One region of the Methylobacterium sp. P5_C11 genome, then DNA from elsewhere that is predicted to be linked to it. Evidence: predicted binding sites of a transcription regulator. Region 1 holds the regulator's gene; each other region holds the start of a gene.

Region 1 (4,190 bases):
CTGATGGCCGCAAGGGAGCTAGGCCGAAGCGACTCGTTCGGCAATAGGCCTCGACGTGGAAGCGACGCGGCGACGATCAAAGTGAGCCGAGTGTTTCTGGTCTTGCCGTATTGGTCGATCAAAACAGATCGACTTTTGAACGTGACCAATATTACCGCGAATATGTTCGCTCGGGACGGATGGCGGGACTCTCACGGGTCTCGACGCGTTCGCGGGAGAGACGCACGGGTAGCGTAATGATCCGTCTATATACTCAGCTTTAGGTCATGCGTGGTACCTATATTTTTGAAAAACAAAATATAAAGCTTGTATTTGGCAGCAAAGACGCGAGCTATCCGGACTTTTTCTCTTAATCTGTCTCGTCTTGATTCKGTTGCGGATTGCTGCGAACTCGGCAGCGCTGCATAGGAGCAGGACGCTGAACGGCAGGCCGATCCGGAGCGGCTGTCGGCTCGGGCTAGGCGCGACGCGATGCTGATGGCCGAGATCCGGCGCGTTCAAGCGGCGAACTTCGGCGTCTGCTGGCTCAGGAAGGCGTGGCGTCAGCTCGCCCGCAAGGAGATCGCGGTGGCGCGCGGCACGGTCGCCCGGCTGATGCGGGCGATGGGCTTGGCCAGCGTCGTGGTGCGCGGGCGCAGGGTCCGCACCACCGTGCCCGATCCAGCTGCGGCCGGCCCCCCGCGACCCGGGTAATCGGAAGTTCAAGGGAGCAGGCCCTACGCGAGCGCCACCCCTTTGCCGGAAGCGGCCCCGTCGGCCATCCTCGATCTCCTCAACAGGCTGCAGACGCCGCGCGGCCCGAATAGTAAAGTCGCCTTCGAACACCCGCCCTGATATCAATTTCCCAAAGTGGTGCTAGCGCGGGCCGAGACCCGGATTGCGGCCTGGCAGGCGCGGAACCACCGTGCCGCGCCGCTCGATCGGCGCGTCGCACGCGTAGGCGAATTCGCTCTTCAGCGGATCGAACACGGTCTCGCCGGTGATCCGGCAATCTTCCCGCACCGTCTCGTCGAGATAGGCCCGGGCGGCGGTGCGGAAGCGCTTCACCCGGGTCGCGTCCGGCTCCGGATCGATCCGCGCCTCGCTCAGGTTGCAGCCGGCATATTCGCGCAGGGCGTTCGAGACGATCAGCATCCGGCGCTGCTGCCGGTTATCGTAGACCTCGTAGGGCTCCTTGCAGCCGATCGTCACCACCTGAGGGGTGAGCGCCACATAGTTCCGCGAGATATAGGAAAACCCGGTGGTGCAGCCGGCGAGGCCGAGGGCGGCGAGGCCGAGGGGCAGCAGAGCTGCGGGTCGTCGCATCCGCGTCATTCCAAGCTGGTCCCGGCCCGCGTCCCGGATCCGCCGCCTCTCCGGCGGGGCACGGGCCAGCATTGAAACGGCTCCGCTTGCGCCGTCAATGCGTTTCTCGGCCCGTCCCGTCCGGCGAGGCGCCGGATCGGCCGCATGGCCGGGCCGACACCGGTCCAAGCGTAGCGGTCCCGCCCTTGCAGAACACTTGCGGAACGTTTAACCTGTTCGTGATTTGTTTCGGAGACCGTCACGTGGCGGTCCGCCAAGCCGCGAGTCCCCCGTCGATGCTCACGCGCAAGCAGCTGGACCTCCTGCGATTCATCCAGAGCCGGATGCAGGAATGCGGTGTCCCGCCGTCCTTCGACGAGATGAAGGACGCCCTCGACCTCAAGTCGAAATCGGGCATCCACAGGCTGATCACGGCCCTCGAGGAGCGCGGCTTCCTGCGGCGCCTGCCGAATCGGGCGCGTGCCATCGAGGTGATCCGCATCCCCGAGAGCCTGACCCAGGCGCCCCCGACCGCGGCTTCGGCAGAGCCTCGCCGGTTCACGCCGAGCGTGGTCGAGGGCGGCAAGTCCAAGCAGCCGCCCGCACCGGCGAGCACGCGGATCCTCGACGAGGCCGGCCGCGCCATCTCGATTCCCGTGATGGGCCGGATCGCGGCCGGCACGCCGGTCTCCGCGATCCAGAACCAGAGCCACGCCATCACCCTGTCGCCGGACTTCGTGGCCGGCGGCGAGCACTACGCCCTTGAGGTGCGCGGCGACTCGATGGTCGAGGCCGGCATCCTCGACGGCGACCTCGTGGTGATCCGCAAGCAGGACACTGCCAACACCGGCGACATCATCGTGGCCCTGATCGACGACGAGGAGGCGACCCTCAAGCGCCTGCGTCGCCGGGGCTCCTCGATCGCCTTGGAAGCCGCCAATCCGGCCTACGAGACCCGCGTGCTCGGGCCCGACCGGGTGCGCATCCAGGGACGCCTGGTCAGCCTCGTCCGCCGCTACTGAAGCGGCTCGGCGGGCGCGTCGCCGGAGACGGCGCCGTTGCCTGACCCGTCGGTTTCCGGAGGCGGAGCCTCCGCGGTGTGGGATCCGTCCGACCCGGATGTGACGGGCGTCCGCAGGCGCGGCTCACGTGCCGGTCCCGGCCGCCAGGGTACGGCGCGGCCGTCGGCACGGGTGTACCGGGTGGCGAAACCGTCACCCTCGGCCCGGAGGGCGACCGCTCCGTGGGCGGTGAGGACGCGCCGGTCGATCACCAGCGGGCGCGTGCAGGTCGGGGGCGCCACGAGGCCGGTGATCACCACTGCGGCGCGGGCGCAATCCTCCGGGAAGGCGCGCCGATCCCGGACGAGGGCCACCGCTCGGCCGTCCGGCAGGCGCGCCGTGCAGCCGAGGTGGTCGCAGCGGCCGCTGCCCTGCGGTGCGACCAGCGTTGCGGGCCGCCGTCCGTCACCGTCCGCCTTCAGCCATTGCTCGAGGACGAAGCCGGAAGGGCTGCCCAGCACCGTGAGGCGTCCGTCTGGCCCCCGGACCGCGGCTCCTGCGCCCTGTCGGTCGACGTAGAGGTCGTAACGGTCCGGCCTGGCCGCGAGGACGAGGCCGACCAGGGCAGGCGCCAGGGCGAGCCAGCGCAGGCGCGAGGCTGGGAGCGTCGCCAGCAGCAGGCCGAGGGTCAGCAGGATCAGCGCCGACGTGCCGAAGGCCGGCACGACGACGATCGCCCGCTCGAACCCGGCGATCCAGTCGGAGACGACGAGCATGCCCCCCACCGCCTGACCCATCAGCCACCAGATCGGCCGGTCCTGGGCGAAGGGATAGGCCAGGATCCCGATCACCGCCGACGGCATCACCACGAGGGAGACCAGCGGCAGGGTCAGTGCGTTCCCGACAAGCCCGAAGGGCTGAACCGTCTGGAAATGATAGGTGGCGAAGGGCGCGGTCGCGATCTGGGCCACGAGGGTCGTGGCCAGGGTCCCGGTCACCGCCGAGAGGCCGGTGCCGACGAGCCGCCCGAGCCGCCCCGCCCCGGGGCGCACGAACAGCCGCCCGTCGATCAGCCGGGCGCAGGCGATCAGCCCGGCCACGGCGCCGAACGACATCTGGAAGCTCGGGCCGAGCAGGCCCTCGGGCTCCCGGGCGAGGGCGATCAGGGCGGCCAGCGCGAGGTTGCGCATCGACAGGGCCGGCCGGTCCGCCAGGATCGCGCCCAGCATGATCAGGGTCATGATCAGGGAGCGCTCGGCGGCGATGTCCCAGCCCGAGAAGGCGCAGTAGGCGGTGACCCCGACCATGGCGAAGCCGGCGGCGATCTTCTTGATCGGCCAGACCAGCGCGCAGTACGGCACCGCGGCGAGGACCGCCCGCACCAGCCAGAAGACCACGCCGGCGGCCAGCACCATGTGGAGCCCCGAGATCGACACCACGTGGTAGATTCCGGCGGCGCGGAGCGCGTCGTTGGTCGCCGGCGCGATCAGTCCCCGCTTGCCCGTTACAAGAGCCGCCGCCACCGCGCCCGCTTGTCCCCCTGCGGCCTGCGCGATCCGGCGGGTCAGCGCGTTGCGGGCCTCGTCCAGCAGAGCGGCGAGGCGCAGGCTCATGGGCGGCGGCTCGGTCGGCGCCCGGATCGCGACCGCGCCGACGAGCGAGCCCACCGCGCCGAGTCCCTGGAAATACGCGTCCCGGGCGAAGTCGTAGCCGCCCGGCCGGGCGGCCTCCGGCGGCGGCAGCAGCCGGGCGGTGGCGGCGACGACGTCCCCGGGGCGCGGGATGGGGGTCCTGCGGAACGAGACCCGCACCCGCACCGGCCGCGACTCCGGCGCGAGCCCCGCGAAGGTCTCGACGCGGATGATCAGTCGGGCGCCGACCTCCCGCTCGTCGAGCGCCTCGACC
Region 2 (4,190 bases), on a different contig from region 1:
ACAGCTCGGCCGCCTCCTCGACGGTGGAGTCGAGCACGTCGGCGATGGACTTGCCCCGGTACTTCACCTCCAGGGTCTCGCGGTCGTAGCGCTTGCCCTTGCAGACGTCGCAGGTGACGTAGACGTCCGGCAGGAAGTGCATCTCGATCTTGATGACGCCGTCGCCCGAGCAGGCCTCGCAGCGCCCGCCCTTGACGTTGAACGAGAAGCGCCCCGGCTGGTAGCCGCGGGCCTTGGCCTCCGGCAGGCCGGCGAACCAGTCGCGGATCGGCGTGAAGGCGCCGATATAGGTTGCGGGGTTCGAGCGCGGCGTGCGCCCGATCGGCGACTGGTCGATGTCGATGACCTTGTCGAGATGCTCGAGCCCCTCCAGCCGTCCGTAGGGAGCCGGGTGCTCCAGGGCGCCGTTCAGCTTCTTGGCGATGGCCTTGTAGAGGGTGTCGATCACCAGGGTGGACTTGCCGCCCCCCGAGACGCCGGTGATGCACGTGAACGTGCCCAGCGGGATCTCGACTTCGACGTCCTTGAGGTTGTTGCCCCGTGCGCCGAATAGCCCGAGCGTGCCCTTCCGGGCCTTCCGACGGGCGGTCGGCGTGCGGACTGCCATCGCGCCCGTGAGGTACTTGGCCGTGAGGGAGGCGGGATTGGCCAGAACCTCGGCGGGGGTGCCCTGCGCGATGATCTCGCCGCCGTGGATGCCGGCCCCCGGGCCGACATCGACCACGTAGTCGGCCTGCAGGATCGCGTCCTCGTCGTGCTCGACCACGATCACCGAGTTGCCGAGGTCGCGCAGGCGCTTGAGCGTGCCGAGCAGCCGCTCGTTGTCGCGCTGGTGCAGGCCGATCGACGGCTCGTCGAGGACGTAGAGCACGCCGGTCAGCCCCGAGCCGATCTGCGAGGCCAGCCGGATGCGCTGGCTCTCGCCCCCCGAGAGCGAGCCCGAGCCGCGGGAGAGCGTCAGGTATTCGAGGCCGACATCCACGAGGAAGCTCAGCCGGTCGCGGATCTCCTTGAGGATCCGGACCGCGATGGCGTTCTGCTTGGCCGTGAGCCTCTCGGGCAGCTCCGAGAACCAGCGGTGCGCCTCGCTCACCGACAGGGCGGTCACGTCGGCGATGTCGGCCATGGCGACCTTCACGGCCAGCGCCTCGGGCTTCAGCCGCTTGCCGCCGCAGGCGGCGCAGGGCGTCTCGCTCATGAAACGCCCGATCTCCTCCCGCACCGCGTCGGAATCGCTCTCCTTGTAGCGGCGCTCCAGGTTCGGGATCACGCCCTCGAAGGGCTTGTTGACCGTGTACTTGCGCAACCCGTCGTCGTAGGCGAAGCGGACCGCCTGCTTGCCCGAGCCGTACAGCACGATGGCGCGGGCCGTCTCCGGCAGGCTCTGCCAGGGGACGGCGGTCTTGAAGCCGAACTGCTCGGCCAGCGCGTCGAGCGTCTGGCCGTAATAGGGCGAGGTCGATTTCGCCCAGGGTCCGACCGCGCCCCGCTTCAGGCTGAGGGCCGGATCCGAGATCACCAGCTCGGGGTCGATCCGCATCTCGTGGCCGATGCCGCTGCAGGTCGGGCAGGCGCCGAACGGATTGTTGAACGAGAACAGCCGCGGCTCGATCTCCGCGATGGTGAAGCCCGAGACCGGGCAGGCGAAGCGCGACGAGAAGGTGATGGTCCGGGGCGCCTCCCCCTCGGGGGCGTCGGCGAAGACGATCTCGCTGATGCCGTCGGCGAGTTCCAGCGCGGTCTCGAAGGAATCGGCGAGCCGCGCGGCGATGTCGGCCCGGACCACGATCCGGTCGACCACCACGTCGATGTCGTGCTTGAACTTCTTGTCGATCTTGGGCACGTCGTCGATGGCGTAGTACTCGCCGTTGACGCGCAGCCGCTGAAAACCTTTCTTTTGGTATTCGGCGATTTCCTTGCGGTACTCACCCTTGCGGCCGCGGACCACGGGCGCCAGCAGGTAGAGCCGGGTCTTCTCCGGCAGTTCCAGCACGCGGTCGACCATCTGCTGGACGGTCTGGCTCTCGATCGGCAGGCCGGTGGCCGGCGAGTAGGGGATGCCGACCCGCGCCCAGAGCAGGCGCATGTAGTCGTAGATCTCGGTGACCGTCCCCACGGTGGAGCGGGGGTTCTTCGASGTGGTYTTCTGYTCGATSGAGATSGCCGGCGACAGSCCGTCGATCTGGTCGACGTCSGGCTTSKRCATCATCTCCAGGAACTGGCGGGCATAGGCCGAGAGGGACTCGACGTAGCGGCGCTGCCCCTCGGCGTAGATCGTATCGAAGGCGAGCGACGACTTGCCCGAGCCCGAGAGCCCGGTGAACACCACGAGCTTGTCCCGGGGGATGGTCAGGTCGACGTTCTTGAGGTTGTGCTCCCGGGCGCCGCGGATGGTGATGACCCGCCGGTCCTCGGCCGGGGTCGGGGCGGCGTCGAACAGGGCCTCCAGCTTGGCGTCGCGGGCGGCCTCCTCCGGCCGGGCCGCTTGTCCGGCCTTCGCGCGGTGCGGCTTGGGCTGGGCCGGCTTGGGCTGTGCCGGCTTGGCGGCTTCGTCCTTCGGAGCCGTCGCCTTCGGAGCCGTCTTGGCGGCGGATTTCGGCGTGGCGATGGGACTGGCTTGGGCGGCGCCGGCGCGGCTTGCGGCACGACTTCCAGCTTGGGCTTTGGCCATGAGGGCGGCGGTCTTTCGAGGCGTCGACGCAGTCGGATCGGAGTCCGGATCGGATTCGCGCGCGGGCCAGCCGCCGCTCCGACACATGTCGAGCCCGAGGGGGCCGACGGCAAGGTGGGGCCGGCGGGACGCAGGCCCGTCATGCACCGCCCTTGCTAGAACGAAACGCGTACGACGACAACCACCCGTGGATCGGCTTCCGTGCCGGCGCGCGCGGCGAGGCGATCCCGGGGCGCCACACGGATCGCGCACGGATCGCGCAAAGATCGCGGTTGCGCCGCCCTCGGTGGCTGCGCTGCGCGCGACGACGGACCGGTGTTGCACCGCGGGCGTCCAGGCCCCACGTCGCCGAGGCCCGCCCTCAGACCCCTTCCCGCCGACCGGTGCCGATGCCAGCGCTCGACCTGACCGACCCGGCCGCCCTCCGCGCAGCCGAGGACCGGGCCGCAGCCCAGCGGCGGCTGTCCACGCGGCTCCTGTTCCTGATCGTCGGCATCGCCAACGCCACCTGGGCGCCGCTGGTGCCGCTGGTGAAGGCGCGCGCCGGCCTCGACGCGGCGGGGCTCGGGCTGCTGCTCCTCACCTTCGGCATCGGCTCGCTCCTGGCGATGCCGGGCGCCGGGGCGGCGGCGGAGCGGCTCGGCTACCGGCCCGTCCTGCTCGCCGGGACGGGGGCGATCGGCCTCGCCCTGCCGGTTCTGGCTGTGGGCGCGGGGCTCGTGCCGCTCACCCTGGCGCTGCTGCTGTTCGGGGCCGGGATGGGGGCGGTGGACTGCGTCATGAACCTGCAGGCGGTGGTCGTGGAGCGCGCCGGCGGGCGGCCGATGATGTCGGGTTTCCACGGCCTCTACAGCCTCGGCTGCATCCTCGGGGCGCTGCTCGCCAGCGGCCTGCTGGCCAGCGGGATCGGCGCGGGCTGGAGCGTGCTGATCCTGGCCGGCGGGATCGCGGTCCTGTTCGCGGCGGCCTGGCCCGGCATCCTGGATGGGGAGCGGGGCGGGGGCGGCCCCGCCTTCGCGCTGCCCCGCGGCCCGGTACTGGTTCTGGGCCTGCTCTGCTTCGTCGTGTTCCTCACCGAGGGCTCGGCCCTCGACTGGAGCGCGGTGTTCCTGATCCAGCAGCGCGGGCTCGACCCGGCCTGGGCGGCCCTCGGCTACGCGGCCTTCTCGGTCACCATGACCGCCGGTCGGCTGACCGGTGACCGGGTCGTGGCCCGGCTCGGCCGGCGGCGCGTGGTGATCCTCGGCGGCCTGCTGGCGGCGGCCGGGCTGGCGCTCTCGGTCGTCGTTCCGGCCTGGGAGGCGGCGCTCGCCGGCTACGCCCTGGTCGGGGCGGGCTGCGCCAACATCGTCCCGGTCCTGTTCACGGCAGCGGGCCGCCAGACCGCGATCCCCGCGCGCGTCGCGGTGCCGGCGGTGACGACGCTGGGCTATGCCGGGGTGCTGGCGGGGCCGGCCCTGATCGGATTCGTGGCGCAGGCGCTCGGCCTGCCCGCGGCGTTCCTGCTCGTGGCGGCCCT
Region 3 (4,190 bases), on a different contig from region 1:
AGATGCCGGTCGCCGTCATGACTGCCGATCCGAAGAACGACTTCAAGATCAACTACCTCAACAACACGTCGCGCAAGACCCTCGAGGCGATCGAGAGATACCTACCGATCAAGGCGTCGGAGATGATGGGTCGATCGTTCGACGTCTTCCACAAGAACCCGCACCACCAGCGCAACATGCTGGCCGATGCGAGCCGGCTGCCGCACCGGACCAAGATCAAGGTCGGTCCCGAGACGCTGGACCTGCAGGTCTCGGCGATCACCGACGCGGACGGCGCCTACGTCGGTCCGATGCTGACCTGGTCGGTCATCACGGCGCAACTCGCCATGGCCGAGGAGGTCGCCGGCGTGGTCGAGGCGCTCGGGACCGCCATCGGCGAGATGAAAGACTCGGCGCAAGGCTTGAACCGCTCGGCCGACGCCGCGAGCGAGCGCGCCAATTCCGTCGCGGCCGGTTCAGAGGAGATGACGAGTTCGATCCATGAGATCTCGGGACAGGTCGGGCGGGTCTCCGAGCGCACTCAGCAGATCGCCAACCAGGCGACGGCGACGGACGCGACCGTGCGTAATCTCGCCACCAACGCGGGCGAGGTCGACGCGGTGGTGGGCATGATCAAGTCCATCGCCGACAAGACCAACCTGCTCGCCCTCAACGCCACGATCGAGGCGGCGCGCGCCGGGGCGGCCGGGCGCGGCTTCGCGGTCGTGGCCACGGAGGTCAAGGAGCTCGCCGGCCAGACGGCGAAGGCGACCGGCGAGATCACCCACAAGGTGCATGACATCCAGAAGGCGACCGGCGAAGCCGTCACAGCAATCCGCCTGATCACGGACGAAGTCGCCGAACTCTCGAAGCTGACGCTGGCCATGGCGAGCGCAGTCGAGGAGCAGGCCGCCTCGACCCAGGAGATGTCATCCAACATCGCCGGTGTCTCGACGGCGGCCGGCGAGACCGGGCAACTCGCCGAGATGGTCCGGCAGATCTCCGACACGCTCGAAGCGCATTCCGCTGGGCTCGGTGCCAGCATGGACAGGTACCTCAAGGCCGGCTGATGGCGTGTGTCAGACGAGCCCGTCGGACGACACGCCAACGGGCTCCCGGACGCTCTGAGGGACGTTGCCCGGTTGGTGCCGCGTCGAAGCGTCAGCAAGGGCTGCCGCACGGTACGCAAGCGGTGCGTACGGCCAAGTTCATGAGTCGAAGAGCGAGGTATTAATCCTGGCCGTTGCCGTTATGGGAGCGGCCCGGGCCTTTTCGTGACAGGGCGGCTCGATGCTTCACTCTGAGGAACGGGCTTCAGCCCCGTGACATCCAGGTCAGCGATCCCGCCCATCGCAACGGTCGACGGCGAGAAAATGATCACCCGCCGTGCGGCGCAAGCCGTCGAGGGGCTATTGGAGAGGTCGACGTCTCGGGCGGTGCGGCGATCGTGTGTCGGCCTTGATCACCACCCAGAACTGGGGTGCTTCCGCAGGCGCACGGGCCAGCCCGTGAGCGCGATCTTGAAGAAGACGCAGGGCGAACGCCTCAGCCTGATTGGCACGCGCAACCGTTCCATGGCGGCTGACGACGCCAGAAATCTCCTGTTGGAGCGTCTGGGCCTCATCGAGCGCATCGGAGATGTCCGCTCGCATCGCCTGGGTGGGCATTCCGTCATCGAGTGGGGCATCACCGATGCCGGTCTGGCTGCTCTTCTGGAAATCAAATCCGCTCCAGGCCCGAGTTGAAGCGTGAAGCGATGCGTCTTGGACGAGCGTCCCGCACGGGTCCACCATCAGCTCCGGCGATGAAGAGGAGGCCGGCCCTCGGACCCTCGCAGGCATGGGATCGACGTTCGGCCACCGGCGCATCGATCCGACGTCAGAGTTCCACCCCAAGCCAGAGTCGCTCGATGGGCCAGGAACGGCCGCGTTCGGGAAATACCGATCGCTGAGGGCGTGACCGAGAGGGGTCGGAGGCAGCCGCTCGAACAGCCGCACTGCAGGGTCCGGGTCCCGGCCCAGTTCGCGCCGCCGAGCGGTCGTCGACAGGCGAGGCGTATCGTCCCGCAACACACGCTCCGGTCGCATCCTGCCCGAACCACCTCGACGCCGTTCGCGATTTGGTCCAGGGAAGCGGGATGCAGAACCGCCCGCACGCGCAGCCCGCCGGGGACGGCGCTCCCGCCTCATCCATCGCCGCCCGCGCCATGGGTGCGCTCCGCCGCGACGCCGCCGCCTACCTCGAGGGGCTCAACCCCGAGCAGCGCCGCGCCGTCGAGACCACGGAGGGACCGGTGCTCGTGCTGGCAGGCGCCGGCACCGGCAAGACCCGGGTGCTCACCACCCGCATCGCCCACCTGATCGCCACGAACCGCGCGCGCCCCTTCGACATCCTGGCGGTTACCTTCACCAACAAGGCCGCTCGGGAGATGAAGCTCCGGATCGGCGCGCTGATCGGTCCCGCCGGCGAGGGCATGCCCTGGCTCGGTACGTTCCACGCCATCGGCACCAAGATCCTGCGCCGCCACGCCGAACTTGTCGGCCTGAAATCCGACTTCACCATCCTCGGCACCGACGACCAGCTCCGGCTGATGAAGCAGGTCATCGCCGATCAGAACGTCGACGAGAAGCGCTGGCCGGCCCGCGCCCTGTCCCACGCCATCGATGGCTGGAAGAACCGCGGCCTCGCGCCCGAGCAGGTGCCGCCCGGCGAGGCCGCCTCGTTCGCGTTCGGCAAGGGCGGCACGCTCTACAGCGCCTACCAGGCCCGACTGGCGACGCTGAACGCCGTCGATTTCGGCGACCTTTTGCTCCTGTGCCTCAAGCTCTGGCGGGACAATCCCGATGTGCTCGCCAACTACCAAGACCGGTTCCGGTACATCCTGGTCGACGAGTATCAGGACACCAACGTCGCCCAGTACCTGTGGCTGCGCCTCCTCGCCCAGAACCGCAAGAACATCGCCTGCGTGGGCGACGACGACCAATCGATCTATGGCTGGCGCGGTGCTGAGGTCGACAACATCCTGCGCTTCGAGCACGACTTCCCCGGCGCCGTGGTGGTGCGGCTGGAGCGCAACTACCGCTCCACGGGACACATCCTGGCCGCCGCCTCGGGGCTGATCGCCAGGAACGAGAGCCGCCTCGGCAAGACCCTGCGCACCGACGACGAGCCGGGCGAGCGCGTCACCGTGACGGGCGCCTGGGATTCCGAGGAGGAGGCTCGGATGCTCGCCGAGTCGATCGAATCCCTCCAGGCGAAGCAGCATCCCCTCTCGGAGATCGCCGTGCTGGTGCGGATCTCCGCGCAGATGCGCGAGATCGAGGACCGGTTCGTCCAGCTCGGGCTCCCCTATCGGGTGATCGGCGGCCCGCGCTTCTACGAGCGCGCCGAGATCCGCGACGCGCTGGCTTATCTCCGGGCCACCGTGAACGTCAGCGACGACCTCGCCTTCGAGCGGATCGTCAACACGCCCAAGCGCGGCCTCGGCGACGCGACCCTCCAGCAGCTCCACACCTATGGCCGGGCCAACCGGCTGCCCCTGCGGATCGCCGCCGAGCGCCTGTGCGAGACCGACGAGCTGAAGCCCCGGGTCCGCTCCACCCTGCGGGCGCTCACCCAGAGTTTCTCGCGGTGGGCTCGGCTGGTCGAATCGCAGCCGCACAGCGAGGTCGCCCAGATCGTCCTGGAGGAATCCGGGTATACCGAGATGTGGCAGAAGGACCGCTCGGCGGATGCCGCCGGGCGTCTCGAGAACCTGAAGGAATTCGTCCGGTCCATGGAGGAATTCCCCGACATGGCGGCCTTCCTGGAGCACGTCTCCCTGGTGATGGAGGCCTCCGAGACCGAGGGCGCCGACCGGGTCTCGCTGATGACGCTCCACGCCGCCAAGGGACTCGAATTCGACACCGTGTTCCTGCCCGGTTGGGAGGACGGCCTGTTCCCCAGCCAGCGCGCACTGGACGAGAGCGGGCGGGCGGGTCTCGAGGAGGAGCGGCGCCTCGCCCATGTCGGCCTGACCCGGGCGCGGAAGCGGGCGAAGCTCTCCTTCGCGGTCAACCGGCGGATCCATGGCCTGTGGTCATCGACCATCCCGTCCCGGTTCATCGACGAGTTGCCGGAATCGGCCGTCGACGTGGTCGAGGCGCCCGCCCACTTCTCGGCCGGGGCCTCGCGGTTCGACCGCAACCCGGCCCCGTTCGGGTCGAGCTACG
Region 4 (4,190 bases), on a different contig from region 1:
CGGCCGATCGGGTCGAGGAAGCCGCGGGCCGCCGCATACGCCGTCGGGTCCGACAGGGGCGCCAGGGGCTCGGGCCTGCGGGCCAGGGCCTGGTCGAGGCGCAGCAGCAGGGCCTCGCCGAATCGACGGGCGAGGGGGCCGCGGGGCAGGGCGTCGAGTTCGCCGATCCGGCGCAGGCCGAGCCGCCTCAGGCCCGAGACCGTGCCGGGATCGAGCCGCAGGGCTTCCACGGGCAGCCCCCGCAGGGCCTCCGCAGAGCCGCCCGGTGGGACGACGCACCCCTCGCCCCCTCCCTGGCTGGCCAGCGCGAAGGCGGCGCCGGGCGTGTCGGCCAGCGCGATCCGCGCCGGGATGTTGCTCCGGGCGAGCCGGGCGGCCAGATCCGCGACGAGGTTCGCCTCGCCGCCGCGCAGGTGGCTTGCCCCGGCGACGTCGATGTAGAGCCCGTCCGCCGCCTCCGCCGGCCCGAACGGCGCCACCAGCGGCGCGTAGCCCGACGCCCAGCGGCAGAGGCGCAGCAGGGCCTCCCGGTCGGCGGCCGGATCGGCCGGATAGACCTGGAGCGGCACGCCGATCCGCGCCCGGACGCGGCCGAGGAGTTCGCCGGGCGTCAGGCCGAGGGCGCGGGCCTGCGGATCGAGGGCCACGAGCCGCAGGCCCCCAGGCCCCTCGGCCGCCACCGCCAGAGGTCCCGCCTCAGGCGCGAGGCCGGCCCGCCGCAGCCGCGTCACCGGCCAATGGCTCAGGCAGATGCAGACGATGCGCGGCATGGTCCCACTCCAGAAGCCACTCGCCGCCGCGTCCGTTGCGGCAGCGTTCGAGCCGCGCCCGCCAGCGCGGCCTGTCGAGGGCGCCGAACCGGTCCCGGGCTCCGGGCGCCGCGGCGATCCGCCAGCGGGTGGCGGCCCCGTTGGGCAGCCCGGCCGAGGCCGGCCGCAGGATCAGAAGGAGGGGCGGGGCGGATCCCTCCGCGGCGAGTTGCAGGCGCCGCCCCGGCTTCAGCGGCAGGCCCTCCCGCAGGAGGCCGACGAGCGCCGTGAGGCTGCGGGCGTGCAGCGCCGCTTCCAGCGCGCGGAACACCTCCGCGTCGCCCCCGGCCTCCAGCAGCAGCAACCGGGCCGGGTCGAGGCCCAGCCCCGCGAGCCCGTGACCATGGGGCAGGGGCTGGCCGGGGGCGGCGGCGACCAGCGCCGCCCCCGGCATCGCGGCAAGGTGGCGGGCGCAGAGCGCCAGGACGAAGCCGAGGGCCGCGATCCCGTCCGCGGGTTCGGCCGGCGCAATCTCGTGGGGCGGCCCCAGGGTGAGGCCGCCCCCAGGCAGGTGGGCGTCGAGGGCGGGCAGGCCCAGCGGCAGGACCGGGCGCAGGTCCCGGCCTCCGGCCGACGGCGCGAGGCGCGCGCGCAGGGCCGCCAGCCGTGCCCGGGGACCGCCAGGCGCGGGGTCCCGCTCGGTCTCGTCCGCAGGGTCCAGCCCCATCTCCGTCGGCTCCGGTCATGCCGGACGATAGGAACATAACATGAACATCTACAAACGGTTTCCGCAGGGTCCTGGAATCCTGCGTCCGCCCAGCGGCTTGGCCTGTGGATGGCTGTGGACTCAGCCTCCACCTGGAGCTTCACGAACGCGGTTGACCTCACTTGCAGGGCGAGACCAAAGTCCGACGCCGCGTGCGTGACGCGGTCGAACCGGACCGCGCATGCGCCCAGCCCTCGCCCTGACGATCCTGCTCGCCCTGTCCGGGGCGGCGCTCGCCCAGCAGCCGGCGGATCCGGGGGCCGCGGCGCCGGATCCGTCCGCCGCGGCGCGACCGCGCCCGGTCCGGCCCCGGCGGCCGCAGATGCCGAGCCAGCCGATCATGGTCTACGACGCCCGCATCGAGGCCGGCGACCTGCGGATCTCTGGCTCGGTGCGCAAGCCGGGCGCGATCGTGGTGCTGGACGACGACATCTCGGTCCAGGCCGACCGACGCGGGCGGTTCACCTTCCGGGTGCCCTACCGGCCTTCGACCTGTGTGGCGACGCTGAAATCCGATCCGGACGAGCGCGAGGCGGTGGTGGCGAATTGCGCCCCCGAGGGACCACCGGGCGCGCCCGGGCCTCAGGGCGTGGCGGGGTCGCCCGGGGAGACGGGTCCCAAGGGCGAGCCGGGTCCCAAGGGCGAGCCGGGCGCGATGGGGGCCAACGGCGATACGGGGCCGAAGGGCGATACGGGTCCGAAAGGGGAGCCGGGTCCGAAGGGGGAGACAGGCCCTCAGGGTCCGGCCGGTCCCCAGGGAGCACCCGGACCGAAAGGCGAGGCGGGGATTCCGGGCCTCCAGGGTCCGCCGGGTCCCAGAGGTCAGGCCGGCCCGCAGGGCGGCCCGGGTCCGAGGGGCGAGGGCGCGGCCTCCGCCCTGCGGCCCGTGCGCAAGACCGACTGCGCGGGCGGTTGCGCCGTGACCTGCGAGGCCGGGGAAACGCTGGTCACCGCCCATTGCCTCAAGGCCGGTGCGCCGGTCTATGACGGGGAGGGCGCCAGCTGCCCGGCGGAGGCAACCGGTATCGTCGGGTTCTGCACGCGGCCGTGAGGCGTCCGCCTCAGCCGCCGGTCTCGCACAGCCAGTCGAGCATTCCGGCGGCGGCCGCCCGGCCGCCCGCGAAGGCGCCCTGGAGCAGGTAGCCGCCGGTCGGAGCCTCCCAGTCGAGCATCTCGCCGGCCAGGAACAGGCCGGGACGGGCGCGCAGCATCGACCGCCCGTCCAAAGCGTCGAGCCGGACGCCGCCCGCCGTCGAGATCGCCCGCTCGATCGGCGCCGAGGCCGTGAGGAACAGCGGTGCGGCCTTGATCAGCCCGGCGAGTTCCCCCGGATCGGCCGGGAGGGCGCCACCGCCCGCCTCGCGCAGGAGGCCCGCCGCCACGGGGGCGAGGCCCGCGGCCTTGCGCAGGCGGGTCGCGGTCGAATCCCCGGGCCGGGCACCGGACAGGCGGCTGGCGAGGGCGTCCCGGGTCAGGTCGGGCCGCAGATCCACGACGAGCCGGGCGGTGCCCCGGACGGCGATCGCCGCGCGCAGGGAGCGTGACAGGGCGTAGACCGCCCCGCCCTCAAGGCCGGATTTCGTGACCACGGCCTCGCCCCGCACCGTGGTGCCGTCGCAGGCGAGGGCGATCCGCTTCAGCGGGGCGCCGGAAAAGCGCTCCCGGAACCGGTCGGACCACGCCACCGCGAAGCCGGCATTGGCGGCCTGCAAGGGCGTCACCGCCACGCCGAGCCCTTCGAGGAGCGGCACCCAGCGCCCGTCCGACCCGAGCCGCGGCCAGCTCGCCCCGCCCAGCGCCAGGAGCGCGGCACGCGGCCGTATGGCGCGGGGGCCGTCCGGGGTCTCGACCTGCATCCTCAGGTGCGGACGTCCCGCTTCGGGGTCGAAATCCCTGCCTCCGGCGGACGATCCCCCGCCCAGGGTCTCGGGTGCGGATGGCCCCCCGGCGATTGCCGTGAGCCGGTGGCGGGTGCGGATCCGGACCCCGAGGCGGTCGAGCCGCGCCAGCCACGCCCGCAGCAGCGGCGAGGCCTTGAAGCTCTGGGGAAAGACGCGCCCGCTCGACCCGACGAAGGTCGGCTCGCCGAGGTCCGCGCACCAATCCCGCAGCGCCTCGGGAGGGAAGGCCGAGATGGCGGCGTCGAGGACACCGTGCGGGTGGTAGCGGGCGAGGAAGTCCGCCTGCTTCTCGCTGTGGGTGATGTTGAGGCCGCCACGCCCGGCGATCAGCAGCTTGCGGGCGACTGACGGCATGTGCTCGTAGACCGTGACCGAATGGCCGGCCTGGGCCAACACCTCCGCCGCCGCGAGTCCGGCGGGGCCCCCGCCCACGATGGCGATCTCGTCCGTGTCGTCCGGCATCCGCACGGAGAGCGGCAGGCCGGCGCCCTCTGTCAAGGGCGGGAGGGGGCGGATCCGCCGCCGGAGGAGGGGCTTCGCGCCGGCTCCCGGGTCAAGGGTCCCGCTTCGCCGCTCGGGGCCGGGGGTTCGGCCTGCCGCTCCAGAAGCGTCAGCGCTTGCGCACGAACTCGGTGCGCAGGACGAGACCCTTGATGGTGTCGTGGCGGCAATCGATCTCCTCCGGATCGTCCGTGAGCCGGATCGACCGGATGACCGTGCCCTGCTTCAGGGTCTGGTTCGCGCCCTTGACCTTCAGGTCCTTGATCAGCGTGA

The links. The regulator LexA, encoded in region 1, represses DNA repair genes until DNA is damaged. The targets are predictions, from matches to a motif close to TGTTCNNNNTGTGTTCNG.
Region 2: the regulator LexA is predicted to act here: its motif matches at 2,828-2,845, upstream of uvrA (excinuclease ABC subunit UvrA).
Region 3: the regulator LexA is predicted to act here: its motif matches at 2,089-2,106, upstream of ACXJKQ_RS16795 (ATP-dependent helicase).
Region 4: the regulator LexA is predicted to act here: its motif matches at 1,506-1,523, upstream of ACXJKQ_RS09365 (ImuA family protein).

Annotation. Positions count from the first base shown of each region.
Region 1 covers NZ_JBFULS010000022.1:14,141-18,330, forward strand. The annotation lists partial or broken gene ACXJKQ_RS13720 (IS3 family transposase) at 418-724, shown strand; gene ACXJKQ_RS13725 (hypothetical protein) at 856-1,305, opposite strand; gene lexA (transcriptional repressor LexA) at 1,581-2,306, shown strand; gene ACXJKQ_RS13735 (ComEC/Rec2 family competence protein) at 2,300-4,190, opposite strand, start outside.
Region 2 covers NZ_JBFULS010000085.1:3,247-7,436, reverse strand. The annotation lists gene uvrA (excinuclease ABC subunit UvrA) at 1-2,671, opposite strand, end outside; gene ACXJKQ_RS26445 (MFS transporter) at 3,061-4,190, shown strand, end outside.
Region 3 covers NZ_JBFULS010000031.1:13,772-17,961, forward strand. The annotation lists gene ACXJKQ_RS16785 (methyl-accepting chemotaxis protein) at 1-1,049, shown strand, start outside; gene ACXJKQ_RS16790 (hypothetical protein) at 1,500-1,724, shown strand; gene ACXJKQ_RS16795 (ATP-dependent helicase) at 2,117-4,190, shown strand, end outside.
Region 4 covers NZ_JBFULS010000012.1:97,500-101,689, reverse strand. The annotation lists gene ACXJKQ_RS09370 (Y-family DNA polymerase) at 1-770, opposite strand, end outside; gene ACXJKQ_RS09365 (ImuA family protein) at 697-1,476, opposite strand; gene ACXJKQ_RS09360 (collagen-like protein) at 1,697-2,566, shown strand; gene ACXJKQ_RS09355 (TIGR03862 family flavoprotein) at 2,577-3,878, opposite strand; gene ACXJKQ_RS09350 (alkylphosphonate utilization protein) at 4,027-4,190, opposite strand, start outside.